DNA from 4 places in the Bacillus sp. LH1 genome. Region 3 is predicted to be linked to each of the others. Evidence: predicted binding sites of a transcription regulator. Region 3 holds the regulator's gene; each other region holds the start of a gene.
The links. The regulator Rex, encoded in region 3, represses fermentation and respiration genes when NADH is low (regulators of the CRP and FNR family bind a similar motif). The targets are predictions, from matches to a motif close to TTGTGAAATATTTCACAA.

Region 1 (4,015 bases), 2.3 Mb from region 3:
GATTGTTATTAAAGAAATGATGATTTGTTTGTTTTTAATTGGTGCATTGAAAACAAGCCAACCAACTATATCAAATAACAAATGTAGCACGATTGAAAGAACTACAAATTGAAGTAACGTATTTAAAAATCTTTTCATAAAGTGTCCCCCTAAAATAATAGGTTTTATTAACAGTTTGATATAGTGATATTATACATTAAATGTGTATTGGGGTAAAATTTACATAAGTTAGTGGAATTAAAGCAAATGAAAGTTAGTAAGGGGGGAACATTCATGGAATTCTGGACGGTTATACTGATAGTAGCCTTTGGTTTCATTTATATCGCTGAAAAATTAACTACAATTGAAAAGAAAAATGATGCGCATTTAAAGAGAATTGAAGATAGATTACAATTAATTACGAAAGAAATGGGAATTGTAGAAAGAGAACCTGAAATTAATAAAGAACTACGCCAGCTTGTAGAAGAAGGCAAAAAAGTTACAGCAGTTAAGAGAGTAAGAGAAGCTTTTGGTTTTTCCTTACTAGAAGCGAAGCAATATGTTAATAAATTATAAAAAAGATCATCCATTTGGGTGATCTTTTTTCACTGCACCATGCGTGTATTTACATAAGCGGCGATAATAAAGTGTCCAATTATATGGAACAAACATTTGAGATAAATTGTCTAATATAGGTAATAACTATTTAGCTTGAAAGAAAGGGTTGATAACATGAAAAAGAATACGTTGTTAAAAGTAGGATTATGTGTAGGTTTACTAGGAACAATTCAATTTGTTAGCACAATTTCTTCTGTACAAGCATCACAAAAGGTAGAGAAAACAGTAATAAAAAATGAGACGGGAACCATTTCAATATCTCAGTTAAACAAGAATGTATGGGTTCATACGGAGTTAGGTTATTTTAATGGAGAAGCAGTTCCTTCGAACGGTCTAGTTCTTAATACTGCTAAAGGACTAGTGCTTGTTGATTCTTCTTGGGATAACAAATTAACGAAGGAACTAATAGAAATGGTAGAAAAGAAATTTCAGAAGCGCATAACGGATGTCATTATTACACATGCGCACGCTGATCGAATTGGCGGAATAAAAACGTTGAAAGAAAGAGGAATTAAAGCGCATAGTACAGCATTAACCGCAGAACTAGCAAAGAACAGTGGATATGAAGAGCCGCTTGGAGATTTACAAATAATTACGAGTTTGAAGTTTGGCAATACAAAAGTAGAAACGTTCTATCCAGGGAAAGGACATACAGAAGATAATATTGTTGTTTGGCTGCCACAATATCAAATTTTAGCTGGAGGCTGTTTAGTAAAATCTGCGGAAGCTAAAGATTTAGGAAATGTTGCGGATGCGTATGTAAATGAATGGTCTACATCGATTGAGAATGTGCTGAAGCGATATGGAAATATAAATTCGGTAGTACCTGGTCATGGAGAAGTAGGAGACAAGGGGTTACTTTTACATACATTGGATTTATTAAAATAAGAAATTGTAGAAATACAAAAGAAAGGAGAAATAATTTTCTCCTTTCTTTCTTCTAACTATATTTAAATGCTGAATCTGTCGATTACGTCAGCATATATTACTGAGATTTTAATTCCAAGTATACAAATACTAGTACTGTCATAATTGCAATAACAACGTAAGTAGCATCAAGCATTATAAGTGTTTTTAAAGTTTCAGTCATCGTAATTCACCCCTGTTATAAAAATATAACATGATCTTTTTATTGATTAGATTAGAGATCATAAAGATAAAATGTATATGAAATTTCTTAAGTAGCTTCTATATAAATATATCATATAAATAATGTAAGTAATGTTAAGATAGTGTAAATGTATTGTAAATAAAGAGGTTTACAATGAAGGCTTTAATAAAAAAATGATAGTTCCTTAAAATAAAAAATACGCTATTTTCATATGAGATGAATTGCAATTATTTGTATAAGGGATTCAAAAAAATTTTTTTGTTGTATATATTTCTCTAAATTAATTATTTAGCTATTTAAAAGTATCGAAAGATGTGTGCACACTAATGTATATTTTTTGGATGTCAATAAAAGTATTATGTCAACAATATGAACTGTCACAAATCTTTATATATTATTGTGATTGATATCACATCACTTTTTTTCAATGGGTATTATGCTTAAGGTGTAATGAATGATTGGGAGAGGGTGGGATGATATGTTTTGTTATCAATGTGAACAAACGCCAACAGGCGGATGTAAAGTAATGGGTGTTTGTGGCAAGAATGAAACGATTGCGAGTCTACAAGATACGATTGTGTTTGGGCTAAAAGGAATTGCAGCTTATCGCACACATGCTGCTCAGCTAGGGTATACGGATGGATTTGTAGATGCTACAACACAAGAAGCTTTATATATGACATTAACAAATTCTAATTTTAACGAACAAGAGCATATTGATATGGCTATGAAAGTGGGGAAATCAGCTTTACGGGTGATGGAATTATTAGATGAGGCACATACGAATCATTTTGGTGTGCCAGAACCTGTACAAATTACACAAAATCGTGTAGAAGGTAAAGCAATTGTAGTTACGGGCCATAATTTATTTGCATTAGAAGAACTATTAAAGCAAACAGAAGGAAAAGACATTAATATTTATACGCATTCTGAAATGCTACCAGCACACGGATACCCGCAACTGAAAAAATATAAACATTTAAAAGGAAACATCGGTAAGGCATGGTATGATCAAAGACGCCTTTTTGAAAAATTTACTGGTGCCATATTAGCTACAACGAACTGTGTTATGCCAATTAAAGGATCATACTCTGATCGATTCTTTTCATATGACATTGCAGGTTTAGAGGGTGTACAAAAAATTGAAAATGATGATTTTACACCATTGATTCAAAAAGCACTAGAACTTTCAGAAGTACATATGGAGTCGGATGAACAGTTAGTAACAGGGTTTCATCATAATACAGTATTATCATTAGCTCCGGAAATTATTAATGCAGTAAAAGAGGGGAAGATAAAGCGTTTCTTTGTTATTGCCGGTTGTGATGCACCGGGAAAAGGTGGAGAATATTATCGTGAATTAGCAACGTCACTTCCGTCAGAAACAGTTATTTTAACAACTTCTTGCGGGAAATTCCGCTTTAATGATGTGGATTACGGTGTTGTACCTGGTACCGAGATTCCGCGCTACATCGACTTAGGACAATGTAATAATTCCATTTCTACAGTGAAAATAGCAGCTGCATTAGCTGATGCTTTCCAATGTGAAGTGAATGAATTGCCAGTAAGTATTGTGCTATCATGGTTTGAACAAAAAGCGGTTGCCATTTTACTCGGGCTATTTAGTCTTGGAATTCAAGATATTCGCATCGGTCCAAAGGCTCCTGAATTTATTTCACCTGGCGTGCTTGATGTATTACAAGAAACATTTGGTTTAAAACTAATTACAAATGCAGCAGAAGACATGGCTATGATGTTATCGTAACGGAAAAGATTCATTTACATTTGAACGTGATCAAAATGGACAAGTTACGAAAGTGAAAGACCATGTCAATGGTGTAGAACGAACAAAAACATACGATAAGGCTGACCGCGTTACAAGTGCAACAGATAGCCGAGGCGGAAAAATTGACTGGGCATATCACGACAAAGCAAACAGTAAGACAGAGAAATTAAAAGAACAAACAGTAACACAAGGTGGATACACAAATAAAGTATCGTATGACTACAACACGCTAGATCAAAACATTCGTGTAACAGACGGTTCTCAAACGTATCGATTTGATTATGATGATCAAGGAAACGTTCGTACGTATACAGCTGGTAATGGTTCAGGTTCGACGTTTAACTATGACCACGCGAACAAAATTAAAGACCTAGTAGTAGGTACATCCAACAGTATTCTTCTTTCTGAACGATATGAATATGATCAAGCGGGTAACCGTACGAAGATTAAACATGAAGGTGCGGGCGGAAAAGTAACAGAAACAAACTTTGTATATGACCCGATTAACCAATTATTAAATG
Region 2 (4,015 bases), 690 kb from region 3:
AAGAATTACAGCCTTGTGAAGTTAGGCGAATAGTTTGTGTGAAAGGATGGGAGTAGGAAGAATACTTCCATCTTTTCGTATACACAATTTGGACATAAAATAATCAGTAAATTTAGATAATTAAAAGGGTTATACGATTCTTCTGCCGAATAAATAAGTTAGAGAAAATTACGGATAAAGTGAAACTTTAATCAGTGGGGGGTGTTCCTCCCCACTGATTATTAGTTGAACCAATCGGGCTTTTACGGGCAGTTAATCTTCCAACTTCATCCCTGCATTCACTGTATTTTAAGGTGGAGGTTTTACTGCCCGTTAATGCGGGATAAAAATAGCCCGAACCATGCAGGGCATGATTCGGGCTTATATTCAGATTAGTAAGCTAAGCTGAATAGACCTTTAATGTGTGATAAGTAACGAACGTTACTTGCTTCTTTCATTAATGATGCTGGTAAGCCTTTAAGTGGAGTATTGCTTGCTCCAATTGTAGCAACCGCATCTTTACGTCCTAGACTAGCAAGTGTTCCAGAGTTTACAGGTGCGAACTCTTCGAATGCTTTGCCTTCTAGTGCTGCGTATAAGTTGTATCCAATTAACTCACCCATTTGCCAAGCAATTTGTGCAGTTGGTGGGTATGGACGTCCGTCTGGAGCGAAGACAACAGCGCTGTCTCCAGCAACGAATACGTCTTTGTGAGAAGTAGATTGTAGGTATGCATCAACTGTTGCACGTCCACGGTTAACTTCAAGACCTGATTCACCGATTAATGGGTTACCTTGTACGCCGCCCGTCCAAACGAATGTGTTAGCAACAAGTTTTTGACCGTCTTTTAAGTCGATTTCGTTGCCAGCAACGTTTGTTACAGGAAGACCAGTTAAGAATGTAACGCCGCGCGCTTCTAGGCTAGTAGTTGCACGTTCGATTAAGTGGTCTGGTAATACTGGAAGGATTTTTGGACCTGCTTCAACAAGAAGAAGTTTCACTTCTTTTGGATTTACGCCGTGGCTTTTTGCAAGTTTAGGCATAATGTCAGCAAGCTCACCAACTAGCTCAACGCCAGTTAATCCGCCACCACCGATTACGATTGTAGCATCAGCTTCGTTTTTCGTTTTCGCGTATTCACGAATACGGTCTTCAACGTGTTTGTAGATTTTGTTTGCATCAGCAGCAGATTTTAATACCATGCTGTTTTCTTCTAGTCCTGGAATACCGAAGTAAGCAGTTTTACTTCCTAAAGCAACTACAAGTGCATCGTAAGATAAAGTAGTGCCGCCAGCTAGTTTGATTTCTTTGCTATCAACTGAGAATGACTCAACTGTTGCGATTTTAAGATCGATATCTTTACCTTTGAAAAGCTTTGTAAGTGGCATTGCAACTGCTTGCTCAGACACGTTACCAGCTGCAAGGCGGTGTAGTTCAGTGATGATTTGGTGCGTTGGGTATTGGTTAATCACTGTAACTTGTGCTTCTGATTTACTGTAATATTTACGTACGTTTAAAGCGGCAAGAAGACCGCCATAACCAGCGCCTAAGATGACAATTTGTTTTGACATAGTATGATATCCCCCGTCTTTACTAATTGTTGTTATAAGTTAACTTATTTATTGTTACGTTCTGCACTAATTTGAAGATATGCGTTCACAAAGCGGAACATTTTTTGTGCTTGTGGATCTTTTAATAATTTTAATAGACCGAACAGGCCGATAACTTCGTTGCTTTCGTCAGCACGATCTTTCGCTTCGATTGCAGTAGCAGCCATGCTTTTCACTGTATCTTTTACAGGTTCTACAAGCTCTGTGATTGCACCAACAGTGTCGCTTTTTAATACTTCATCAGTAGCAACAGTTTGAGCGAAGTCATAAGACTTAGTTAAAATGTTAACAAGCTCAGTTAATTTTGGAAGCTGTTCTACTAGTGTTGTTAATGATTCTTGTACCTCAGGTTTTAACAACTGATCAAGTACATCAAGTTGTCCTTGGCTAGCAGAAATTTGTACAGTTTCTTGTTCTGGCTTTGTTTGAGTCATAGTTTCTGGCATCTCCAATTCTCCTTTACGATAGCAATACTCTTATTTTTTATAAGTAAGATAGTAAACGGTTACGAAACTTTATACAAAGTTTCACAAAACACAATAAAATGCCTTTAAATTTATGACAGCAAGTAAGCTGACATAAATCTAAAACCATAACGTCTTACTTATTATTTATGAACTGTCCGATACATGGCTTGTCCGCATAATGGAAAAGCTCCGTTACCGGAAAGTGTATATAATATATATCCTATATTATATACTATATACACCTATGTTAACATAAAAATGATTCCTAATTATTTGATATTGAGTGTATAACGTAGTGCTGACAAGGTATGAAAGCGTATAAAATATTTTGTTCCAGTTAGAAATGTACATATATATAAAGAAAAAAAGGAAAAAATGAACCAATTCATGTTCGTTTTTTCCTTTTTCCTATTATTCACCTTCTGCAATTAGCATCGATGTGTTACCTTCTTTTTCAAGATGGCATTCGCCCCAAGAACAAAGAGAATCAAGAATGGATTCTAAAGACCAACCGTAGTCGGTAAGAGAATATTCTACTTTCGGTGGGACTTGGTTGTATACTTTTCTTTGAATGACGCCGTCGTCTTCTAATTCACGTAATTGCTGTGTTAACATTTTTTGTGTAATACCAGGCATGGAACGTTTTAGTTCACTCGTTCTCTTTGTACCTTTCGTTAAGTGACAAAGGATAACAACCTTCCATTTTCCGCCGATAACTTCTAAAGTCGCCTCTACAGGAATATTGTATTTCTTCATATGAAATCCTCCCTTTGTAAGTAAAATAAGTTAAATCATACAAATGTTACTTTTTAGTACCTATAGCACTTTAAAGTACGTACTTTTTATTATGTTAAATATGTTTCATAATAGCACATGTAAGAGGCAAATGAGTAGTACGGTACCAAAAAGTGACTATGTTACTTTTTAGTGCCTATCGTACTTTAAAGTGCGTTCTTCAAAAAAGGAATGAAACCATTCATAATAGCATTTGTAAGTATGAAATATATTTTTTAGAAGATAAAAGGGCCTTTTTATCATACTATTATGATTGGATTTCTTGTAATAAGGAGGAATTCAATTGAGTTCATATACAGTACCATCTTCGGAAGCTCAGACGAGCCGAAGAAGTATGTTTGCTTTATTAGCGCTAGCAATTAGTGCGTTTGGGATTGGTACGACCGAGTTTATTAGTGTCGGTTTACTACCATCTATTTCAAAAGATTTAAATGTTTCGGTTACAACAGCCGGTTTAACGGTTTCCTTATATGCGTTAGGAGCGGCGGTAGGAGCTCCTGTTTTAACAGCGTTAACGGCTAGTATGTCGCGAAAGACATTATTAATGTGGATTATGGTTATTTTCATTATTGGTAATGGCATTGCGGCGGTAGCAACAAGCTTCACTGTATTAATTATTGCAAGAATTGTATCTGCGTTTGCACATGGTGTGTTTATGTCAATTGGATCTACAATTGCAGCTGCAATCGTACCAGAGAATAAACGTGCTAGCGCAATTGCGATTATGTTTACTGGATTAACAGTTGCGACTATTACTGGTGTGCCAATTGGAACATTTATCGGTCAACAATTTGGCTGGAGAGCGTCATTTATGGCGATTGTTGTAATTGGAATTATTGCTTTCATCGCAAACAGTATACTCGTCCCATCTAATTTAAAAAATGGTGTACCTGTATCGTTTCGTGATCAATTTAAATTAATTAAAAATGGAAGACTATTACTTGTTTTCATTATTACTGCACTTGGATACGGCGGTACATTCGTAACATTTACGTATTTATCTCCGTTATTACAAGAAGTAACAGGATTTGAAGCAAGTACTGTTACTATCATTTTATTAGTGTATGGAATCGCAATTGCGATAGGGAATATGGTCGGCGGAAAATTATCGAATCATAATCCGATTCGAGCGCTATTTTACATGTTCTTGATTCAAGCGATTAT
Region 3 (4,015 bases):
GCTACGTCATTTGTTTTGCTAGCAACTTCTGCTACTAATTTCGCACCCATGTTTTCGAATGCATCTTCTAATTCGATTTCTTTTGCGATTGTTACACCATCATTTGTAATAAGTGGTGAACCAAATTTTTTCTCAAGTACAACGTTACGACCTTTTGGTCCAAGCGTAACTTTTACTGCGTTTGCAAGAGTGTCGACACCGCGAAGCATCGAACGACGTGCTTCTTCACTAAATTTAATATCTTTTGCCATAATAATTGACCCCCTTGGATTTTTTAAGATTTATATAATTAACCGATAACTGCTAAAATGTCACTTTCACGTAAAATCAAGTAGTCTGTACCTTCATATTTCACTTCAGTACCTGCATATTTTGAGAAGATGATAAGATCACCTGCTGCTACCTCTAAAGCAACACGCTCACCATTCTCAAGCACTCGACCAGTACCTACTGCAACAACTTTACCCTCTTGTGGTTTTTCTTTTGCAGTATCTGGTAATACGATACCACTTGCTGTTTTTTCTTCTGCTTGAACAAGCTCAATTACAACGCGATCACCTAATGGCTTTAGCATGAACAATAACCTCCTCATTTTGTTATGTAAATTTCTTTTATTAGCACTCAAGTCATCCGAGTGCTAACACACTTATAATAATAAATAATCTCAATTTCTTTTGCAAGTAAAAAAATCATAATTTTTTCGCAAATCACTATATAAACTTTCTATATACAATACTGCCTTTACTATATGAATCGTTGTTTCCACTGCTCGTATGTTACAATATGAAAGGACACCCTAAGTTGTTTTCGCTACACATACAACTTTCTCCTGTCTTCTATTATAATTTCAAATAAGGATTTACGAAAAAAACATAATTCAAGAGGTTTATATCGTAGGTAGCATATTTACATGTTATCCTAACTTATCTCATACACTATAGTTAGAAAGGATGGTTAAACCATTTGAAGAAACAATACTGGTGGATTATCGTTACATACATTTTAATGCAGTTATCTGGCGTTGTTGGATTACCACTTCTCCTAAAAACAGGACTCTATGATAATAGAGGATTTACCATTGAGGAAAAAGGACAAATCATAACAGGACACTGGGCAATTATTAGCTTCTTTGTTGCATTATGTATCGTACTTTGGTTACTTAGAACAGATATTCGTGACAGGCATTTAGATGCAATGCGCTCTTCTGTTCCAGCTACTATTGGATGGATTTTTATCGGGTTCTTCTTAGCTTTCTTTTCACAAATAGTTGCCGGTATGATCGAGATGCAGCTGCTAGGAATTAAACAAGGTTCAGAAAATACAATGAAACTTATGGAAATTGCAAGAACGACACCTTGGTTCCTTATTGTTGTTTCTATAATTGGACCTATCTTAGAAGAAATCGTATTTAGAAAAATTCTATTCGGCACGCTTTATAAGAAGTTTAACTTCTTTATCGCAGCTATCATTAGTTCGCTTGTATTCGCAGCAATTCATTTTGATTTTACTCACTTATTGGTATACACTGCTATGGGGCTCGTATTCGCCTTCTTATATGTGAAGACGAAACGTATTATCGTTCCGATTGCAGCTCATGTTGCGATGAATACATTAGTCGCTATTGGGCAAATTTTTATGAGCAATGAACAAATTCAAGAAATGATTAAAGAAGCTGAAAAAATGCAAGGCTTTATCGGAGGATTTTTTGTATGAGAAACTCACCATTGTTCATGGCTGCACTATACTTCCTTCTTGGATGTATCTTTACACGCTTCGCCATTACGAACGTGACAGATACAATCTGGAATATGTGGACAATACTATTTGCAGTTATGGCAACAATTGATTTTAATTTGGCACTTCGCCTTATATTAGTTAAATTCACAAAGAAGAAACAATAATAAAACGCAGAGGTCGCTTCCTCTGCGTTTTATTGTGGATAGTTTTTCAAAAAGTAAACTAATGTTTGTAACTCTACAGCTAAGTCAATATGATGAATTCTAATATTCTCTGATACGTTTAATCGCGCTGGTGTGAAATTCAAAATACCGTGCACGCTTGTTTCAGCTAATCTATCTGCTACAGCTTGTGCTACTGTAGCCGGTACTGTTAATATTGCCACTTGTATATCATTTGATAATCTCTCTTCTAATTCATCTAAATGATATACAGGAATGCCCCCGATTTCTGTTCCAACTTTCTCTTCACTAACATCAAATGCCATTTCAATTTTTGTATTATTGTTTTTCGTGAAATTATAATGTAAGAAAGCGGTCCCTAAATTACCTACTCCAATAAGTGCTACACGTGTTATATCATCTTGATCAAGTGTTTCGCGGAAAAATGATAATAAATAATTTACGTTATATCCATATCCCTTTTTCCCTAACGCTCCAAAATACGAAAAATCTCTTCGTATTGTTGCGGAATCTACTTTTACTGCCTCACTCAATTCGGCCGATGAAACACGCTGCTTACCAGAAAGAGATAAGTTTTGGATAAATCGATAGTATAGAGGCAATCTTTTAGCAGTGGCTTGTGGAATCTTTTGCTGATCCATATGACCTCTCCTCTCTTCCTATCTTTATTCATATACTTTAATCAAATACAGAAGTTTAGCACTCATTAAATTCCTTGTATAATAAAGAGAAGAAGTATTCTCTCTTTATTTTAAACTATACACTATTTTTAGTATGATTGAGAAATATAAACATGGCAAAGTTAAGAAATTATTTGAGGTGAAAACATTGATTTTATTACAAGTAAACGCGCTTTCGAAATTATACGGTGCAGAAACGATTCTTGCAAACATAAAATTGGAAGTACAAACAAAAGATCGTATCGCATTAGTTGGAAGGAATGGAGCAGGAAAATCTACATTATTAAAAATTATCGCTGGTGAATTATCTCATGATGGTGGCGAAATTATAAAACCGAAAGATGTCTCAATCGGATATTTAGCTCAAAATACTGGACTAGAAACGTCTTTAACAATTTGGGATGAAATGCTAACCGTCTTTACCCACTTACAGCAAATGGAGACAAAACTTCGAAGGCTTGAGCAAGAAATGGGAAAAGAAGAAAACTTTTCAAACGAAGCTACATATGAAAGATTGTTAGCTGATTATGACCAACTACAACTCAATTATAAAGATCAAGGTGGATATCAATATGAAGCGGATATTCGCTCCATTTTAAGCGGCCTTGGCTTCCCAGTTGAAACGCACCAGACGACGATCTCTACTTTAAGCGGCGGGCAAAAAACAAGATTAGCTCTCGGGAAATTATTATTAACAAAACCAGACTTACTTATTTTGGACGAGCCTACAAACCATTTAGACATCGAAACATTAACATGGCTTGAGCAATATTTGCAAGGTTATCCTGGCGCAATATTAATCGTCTCACATGACCGTTATTTCTTAGACAAACTCGTTACACAAGTATATGAAATTTCGAATAAAGAAAGCAGACGATTTGTTGGTAACTACAGTAAATATTTAGACTTAAAATCAGCATTATATGAGCAAGAAATGAAACGTTACGAAAAACAACAAGATGAAATCGCAAAACTTGAGGACTTCGTTCAAAAGAATATAGCTCGCGCTTCTACAACGAAACGTGCTCAAAGTCGCCGTAAACAACTAGACAGAATGGAATTATTAACGAGACCATTAGGGGATTCTAAGTCAGCATCATTCCACTTCGATATTGAAAAACAAAGTGGAAATGATGTTTTACAAGTAAATGATGCAACCATCGGCTATGATGGAAACCCTATAATTGAACATGTAACTATGCGCTTAACTCGCGGAGATAGTGTTGCTTTAGTTGGTCCAAACGGAATTGGGAAATCCACATTGTTAAAATCCATTGTGAATAAGTTACCACTATTAAATGGTGATGTTTCTTTCGGATCAAATGTATCTGTTGGTTATTATGATCAAGAACAAGCAAACTTAACATCTTCTAAACGGGTTTTAAATGAACTATGGGATGAATATCCACTGCAACC
Region 4 (4,015 bases), 1.8 Mb from region 3:
CTAATGATTGTTCAAGGAGCATACCAAGTCCTAATGAATCTTTCGTACCGAAACGGCAGAAGCGAGAACCAACACATGATTTTACATTACGAAGCGATTTTGAATATGCATATCCAGAAGTCATATTTAAGTCAGCCCATACGTTAGGTAAATCTTGTTTCTTGACACCGTATAAGCCAATTCGGCTTGCACCGGTAATTTTCACAAGTGGAACATCATACTTCTTCGCAACTTCAGCAATTTTCATTAAATCATCAGCTGTTGTAACGCCTCCGTACATACGTGGAATAACAGAGAATGTACCATCGTGCTGGATGTTACCATTCATTCTTTCATTAACGAAACGGGACGATTTATCATCTTCATATTCTTCTGGAATCGCCATACGTAAATAGTAGTTTAAAGCAGGGCGGCATTTCGAACAGCCGTCTTCATGTGCAAAACCAAGAACATTTCGTACTTCTTTTGGAGATTTTAAGCCTTTCTCGTGAATGGCTGCTACGACTTCATCACGGGATAAAGGTGTACATCCACACATACCGGCAGATTGCGCTGAGGCATCAAAAGCATCTCCAAGTGTATGAGATAAAACTTGTTCCACAAGTGGACGACATTTACCACAAGAACCTGCGGCTTTCGTACAGCCTTTAACTTCTTCAAAAGTCGTTAACTCTTGTTCTAAAATGGCGTGAACGATTGAACCTTTCGTAACACCATTACATCCACAAATCGTGTCATCCGCACTCATTGTAGCAACGTCAAATTCACTTTCTTCACCAGCTTTGTGAAGAAGGGAAGCTGGTGTATATTCTTGTATATCTTCTTCCTTCTTTAACATGCTAAAGAGACGTGTACCGTCAGCTGTGTCACCATATAAAACGATACCGACGACTTTATTATCACGAATTAATACTTTTTTATAGGAACGTTTACATTCATCAAAGATTGATATTGCTTTCGTTTGATCATCTTCATAAATTTGACCAGCAGAGAATAAATCACAACCTGCAACTTTTAATTGCGTACCGACGATACTGCCCGAATATCCATCAGTTTGTAAATTTGTTATATGTTTTGCTAGTATCGCACCTTGTTCATAAAGAGGAGCAACAAGTCCATATGCGATACCGTCATGCTCTGCACATTCTCCAACTGCATAAATGGACTCATCATTTGTTAGCATATAGTCATTGACTACAATACCGCGATTTACAATTAAACCGGCATCTTTTGCTATTTGCGTATTTGGGCGTATTCCGACAGCCATTACGATTAAATCACAATCTACAACTTCACCATCTTCAAATTGAATGCCCTCAACATGGTCTGTACCAAGAATTTTTACAGTTTTCTTTTCCATTAGAAATTTCATGCCTTGCGCTTCTAAATCTTCGCGCAGAAGAGAAGCTGCTTTCGTATCTAGTTGTTGCTCCATTAAGTTTGGCATTAAATGAACAACATGTAGGTCCATCCCTAAGTCAATAAGACCTCTTGCGGCTTCTAAACCAAGTAACCCACCACCAATGACAACAGCCTTTTTCTTTTCATTAGCGGTATCAATCATAAATTGTGTATCTTCAATTGTTCGAAATCCTGTTACACCAGGGAGAGTGGAACCTTCTACAGGCAAAATAAAAGCACTAGAACCTGTTGCGATAATGAGTTTGTCATATGTAAGAGTACGATTCTTTTCTGTAATAATAATTTTTTCTTCTCGGTTAATACTTTGAACTTTTTCATTTGTATACAAAGTTATTTCGTTTTCTTCATACCAACTGTATTCATTTATAATGATATCTTGCATATTTATTTTGCCTTGTAAAACATGAGAGAGCATAATACGGTTGTAGTTTGGATGAGGTTCATCTCCAAAAATAGTAATCTCATATGAATCACTATCATGTTTTAATATTTCTTCCATACAGCGTATGCCAGCCATACCATTTCCGATCATAACTAAACGTTTTTTCATTTTCGTTTCCCCTTTTTCTGTGAAATGTTGAACAAAGGATTATGTTTTTATTATAGAAAATCAAAAAAGGAAGAGATGTGATGTTTATCACATTTTTATAATGATTCACAAATTGTTAAAATTCGGATTTATTTGAGAGGGATGTGTATAGTCTTTACCAAATGAAAGAGCAGGACATAAGTATGTATACTCATGTCCTGCTCTTTATTTATGCTCTCGTAATGGCACGTGGAAATAAAATATTATTTTCTAAATGAATGTGCTCAAATAAATCAGACTCTAGCGCTTCAAGACGTTGGTAAACAAGTCGATAAGTACCGCAAGCTCCTTCTGGAGGAGTAAAGTCATTTGTAACTTTACGAAGTTCTTTAATAATGTTGCCTGCGTGGTTATGTTCATTTTCCAACTCATCTACTATTTTACGTAATTTCACATAGTTTTCGTCAATTGGATTTTGTTCAAATTCTAAAATTAATGGGAAATCTTCTGTTTCTTCTTTAATTAAATGCTGTTCTAATTCCATCTTTAATTCGTGAAATAGCTTATGAATTTGAGCTAAGTGAGGCTGACTTGCTCCGTGGACGCGTAATACTTTCGTCACATACGGACTTAACTGTGGTAATTCTTCATTTAAATAGCGATGATGCTTATTTATAACATAATCAATCAATTCACGATAAGAAGCATTTTTCCAATCAATTTCAGATTCATTTAATCGTTTCGTATTATGATAAAGCGTATTTAATTCTGTAAGTACTTCTGTTGCTGATAAATTTCTTTCATGAATTGCATCAATAAGTGGTTTATTACCACCACAACAAAAGTCTATTCTATATGATTTAAAAAGATTACTAGCTTTTGGAAATTGTGTAACAATCTCACCGACAATAGAAGTTTCAGTAAATGTATGTTCCATATGAATGCCTCCATAAAGTTTGAATGTAATATCTAAATTAAGAATAGCAATAAATGAAAAACAATGTGGTGATTGAAATCACTTATAATGTGTCAATTTTAAGGATAATCAAATGAGTTTTATAAAAGGAAGAGGGAGAGGGAATTCGTCATAATAGTTTCTGATAATAAAAAAGAAGCTTACTAGAAGCTTCTTTTTTACTACTATTTTTCACATGCAACTCCATCGCCATCACGATCAAGATGTGAGTCATAACCTGGTTGTCCTTTATATAGAGGAGCTTTCCCGGCAGCTCTAACTGCGGCACAATTTTTGTAATATGCACTACTAGTATTTCCTGAAGCAGGTTGTGTTTGAGCTTGCTGTGCTTTTTGCTCTTCTTGTTGCTTACGAGCTTGTTCATCAGCCTGACGTTTTTGCTCTTCTTGTTGCTTACGAGCTTGCTCATCAGCTAGGCGTTTTTGCTCTTCTTGTTGCTTACGAGCTTGCTCATCAGCTAGGCGTTTTTGCTCTTCTTGTTGTTTACGAGCTTGTTCATCGGCTAGACGTTTTTGCTCTTCTTGTTGTTTACGGGCTTGTTCATCAGCCTGACGTTTTTCATCCTCTTGCTTACGAGCTTGTTCATCGGCTAGACGCTTCTCATCTTCTTGCTTTTGAGTTTTTTCGTCCGCCTCTTTTTTCTTTTCGCTATCTTTCTGTTCTTCATTGTTAGAAGCAACTTTTGTACTAGTTGCTGTCGTTTTTTCAGAAGAAGGATCTGAAATACCTGATAGCGCAACAAAAATGACAAATAATACGGCTGTAATAATAAATTGTTTTTTCGCTACACCTGTTTTCTTAATAACAGATAAGATTGCTAGAACAAGGAAGAATATAAATAGAATGAAACTTAAAGTAGAAAAAAACTCGACGACGGGGTGTTCCGATTTTGTTGTACCGGCCGTTATTAATATAATAGAAATCATAAAAAGAATAACGGTAGGACGTCCATATTGTTTTGCTTTTCCATTTTTCTTAAAGAATGAAATAATACATAAGATTAAAAGAATAAAAGCAATAAAAAATAAAGCTGCACCAATATTACTTAAAATCGTCATTTTCATACCTCCATTTGTAAGATTCTTCTT

Region 1: hcp (hydroxylamine reductase) is a predicted target of Rex. The motif match lies at 2,106-2,123, and genes of this name have one in related genera.
Region 2: ACX9TM_RS25695 (DUF1641 domain-containing protein) is a predicted target of Rex. The motif match lies at 2,105-2,122, and genes of this name have one in related genera.
Region 4: nirB (NADPH-nitrite reductase large subunit) is a predicted target of Rex. The motif match lies at 2,048-2,065, and genes of this name have one in related genera.

Annotation. Positions count from the first base shown of each region.
Region 1 covers NZ_CM175007.1:3,360,339-3,364,353, reverse strand. Annotated here, with positions in the region: gene ACX9TM_RS17415 (hypothetical protein) at 1-138, opposite strand, end outside; gene ACX9TM_RS17410 (hypothetical protein) at 274-555, shown strand; gene bla2 (BcII family subclass B1 metallo-beta-lactamase) at 712-1,485, shown strand; gene hcp (hydroxylamine reductase) at 2,187-3,473, shown strand; partial or broken gene ACX9TM_RS17395 (RHS repeat domain-containing protein) at 3,469-4,015, shown strand, end outside.
Region 2 covers NZ_CM175007.1:4,948,158-4,952,172, reverse strand. Annotated here, with positions in the region: gene tyrS (tyrosine--tRNA ligase) at 1-33, shown strand, start outside; gene ACX9TM_RS25700 (NAD(P)/FAD-dependent oxidoreductase) at 372-1,550, opposite strand; gene ACX9TM_RS25695 (DUF1641 domain-containing protein) at 1,595-2,035, opposite strand; gene ACX9TM_RS25690 (winged helix-turn-helix transcriptional regulator) at 2,468-2,812, opposite strand; gene ACX9TM_RS25685 (MFS transporter) at 3,186-4,015, shown strand, end outside.
Region 3 covers NZ_CM175007.1:266,843-270,857, reverse strand. Annotated here, with positions in the region: gene groL (chaperonin GroEL) at 1-251, opposite strand, end outside; gene groES (co-chaperone GroES) at 290-574, opposite strand; gene ACX9TM_RS01555 (CPBP family intramembrane glutamic endopeptidase) at 964-1,713, shown strand; gene ACX9TM_RS01550 (YdiK family protein) at 1,710-1,901, shown strand; gene ACX9TM_RS01545 (redox-sensing transcriptional repressor Rex) at 1,931-2,560, opposite strand; gene ACX9TM_RS01540 (ABC-F family ATP-binding cassette domain-containing protein) at 2,748-4,015, shown strand, end outside.
Region 4 covers NZ_CM175007.1:2,113,613-2,117,627, forward strand. Annotated here, with positions in the region: gene nirB (NADPH-nitrite reductase large subunit) at 1-1,972, opposite strand, end outside; gene ric (iron-sulfur cluster repair di-iron protein) at 2,181-2,888, opposite strand; gene ACX9TM_RS11150 (excalibur calcium-binding domain-containing protein) at 3,092-3,985, opposite strand.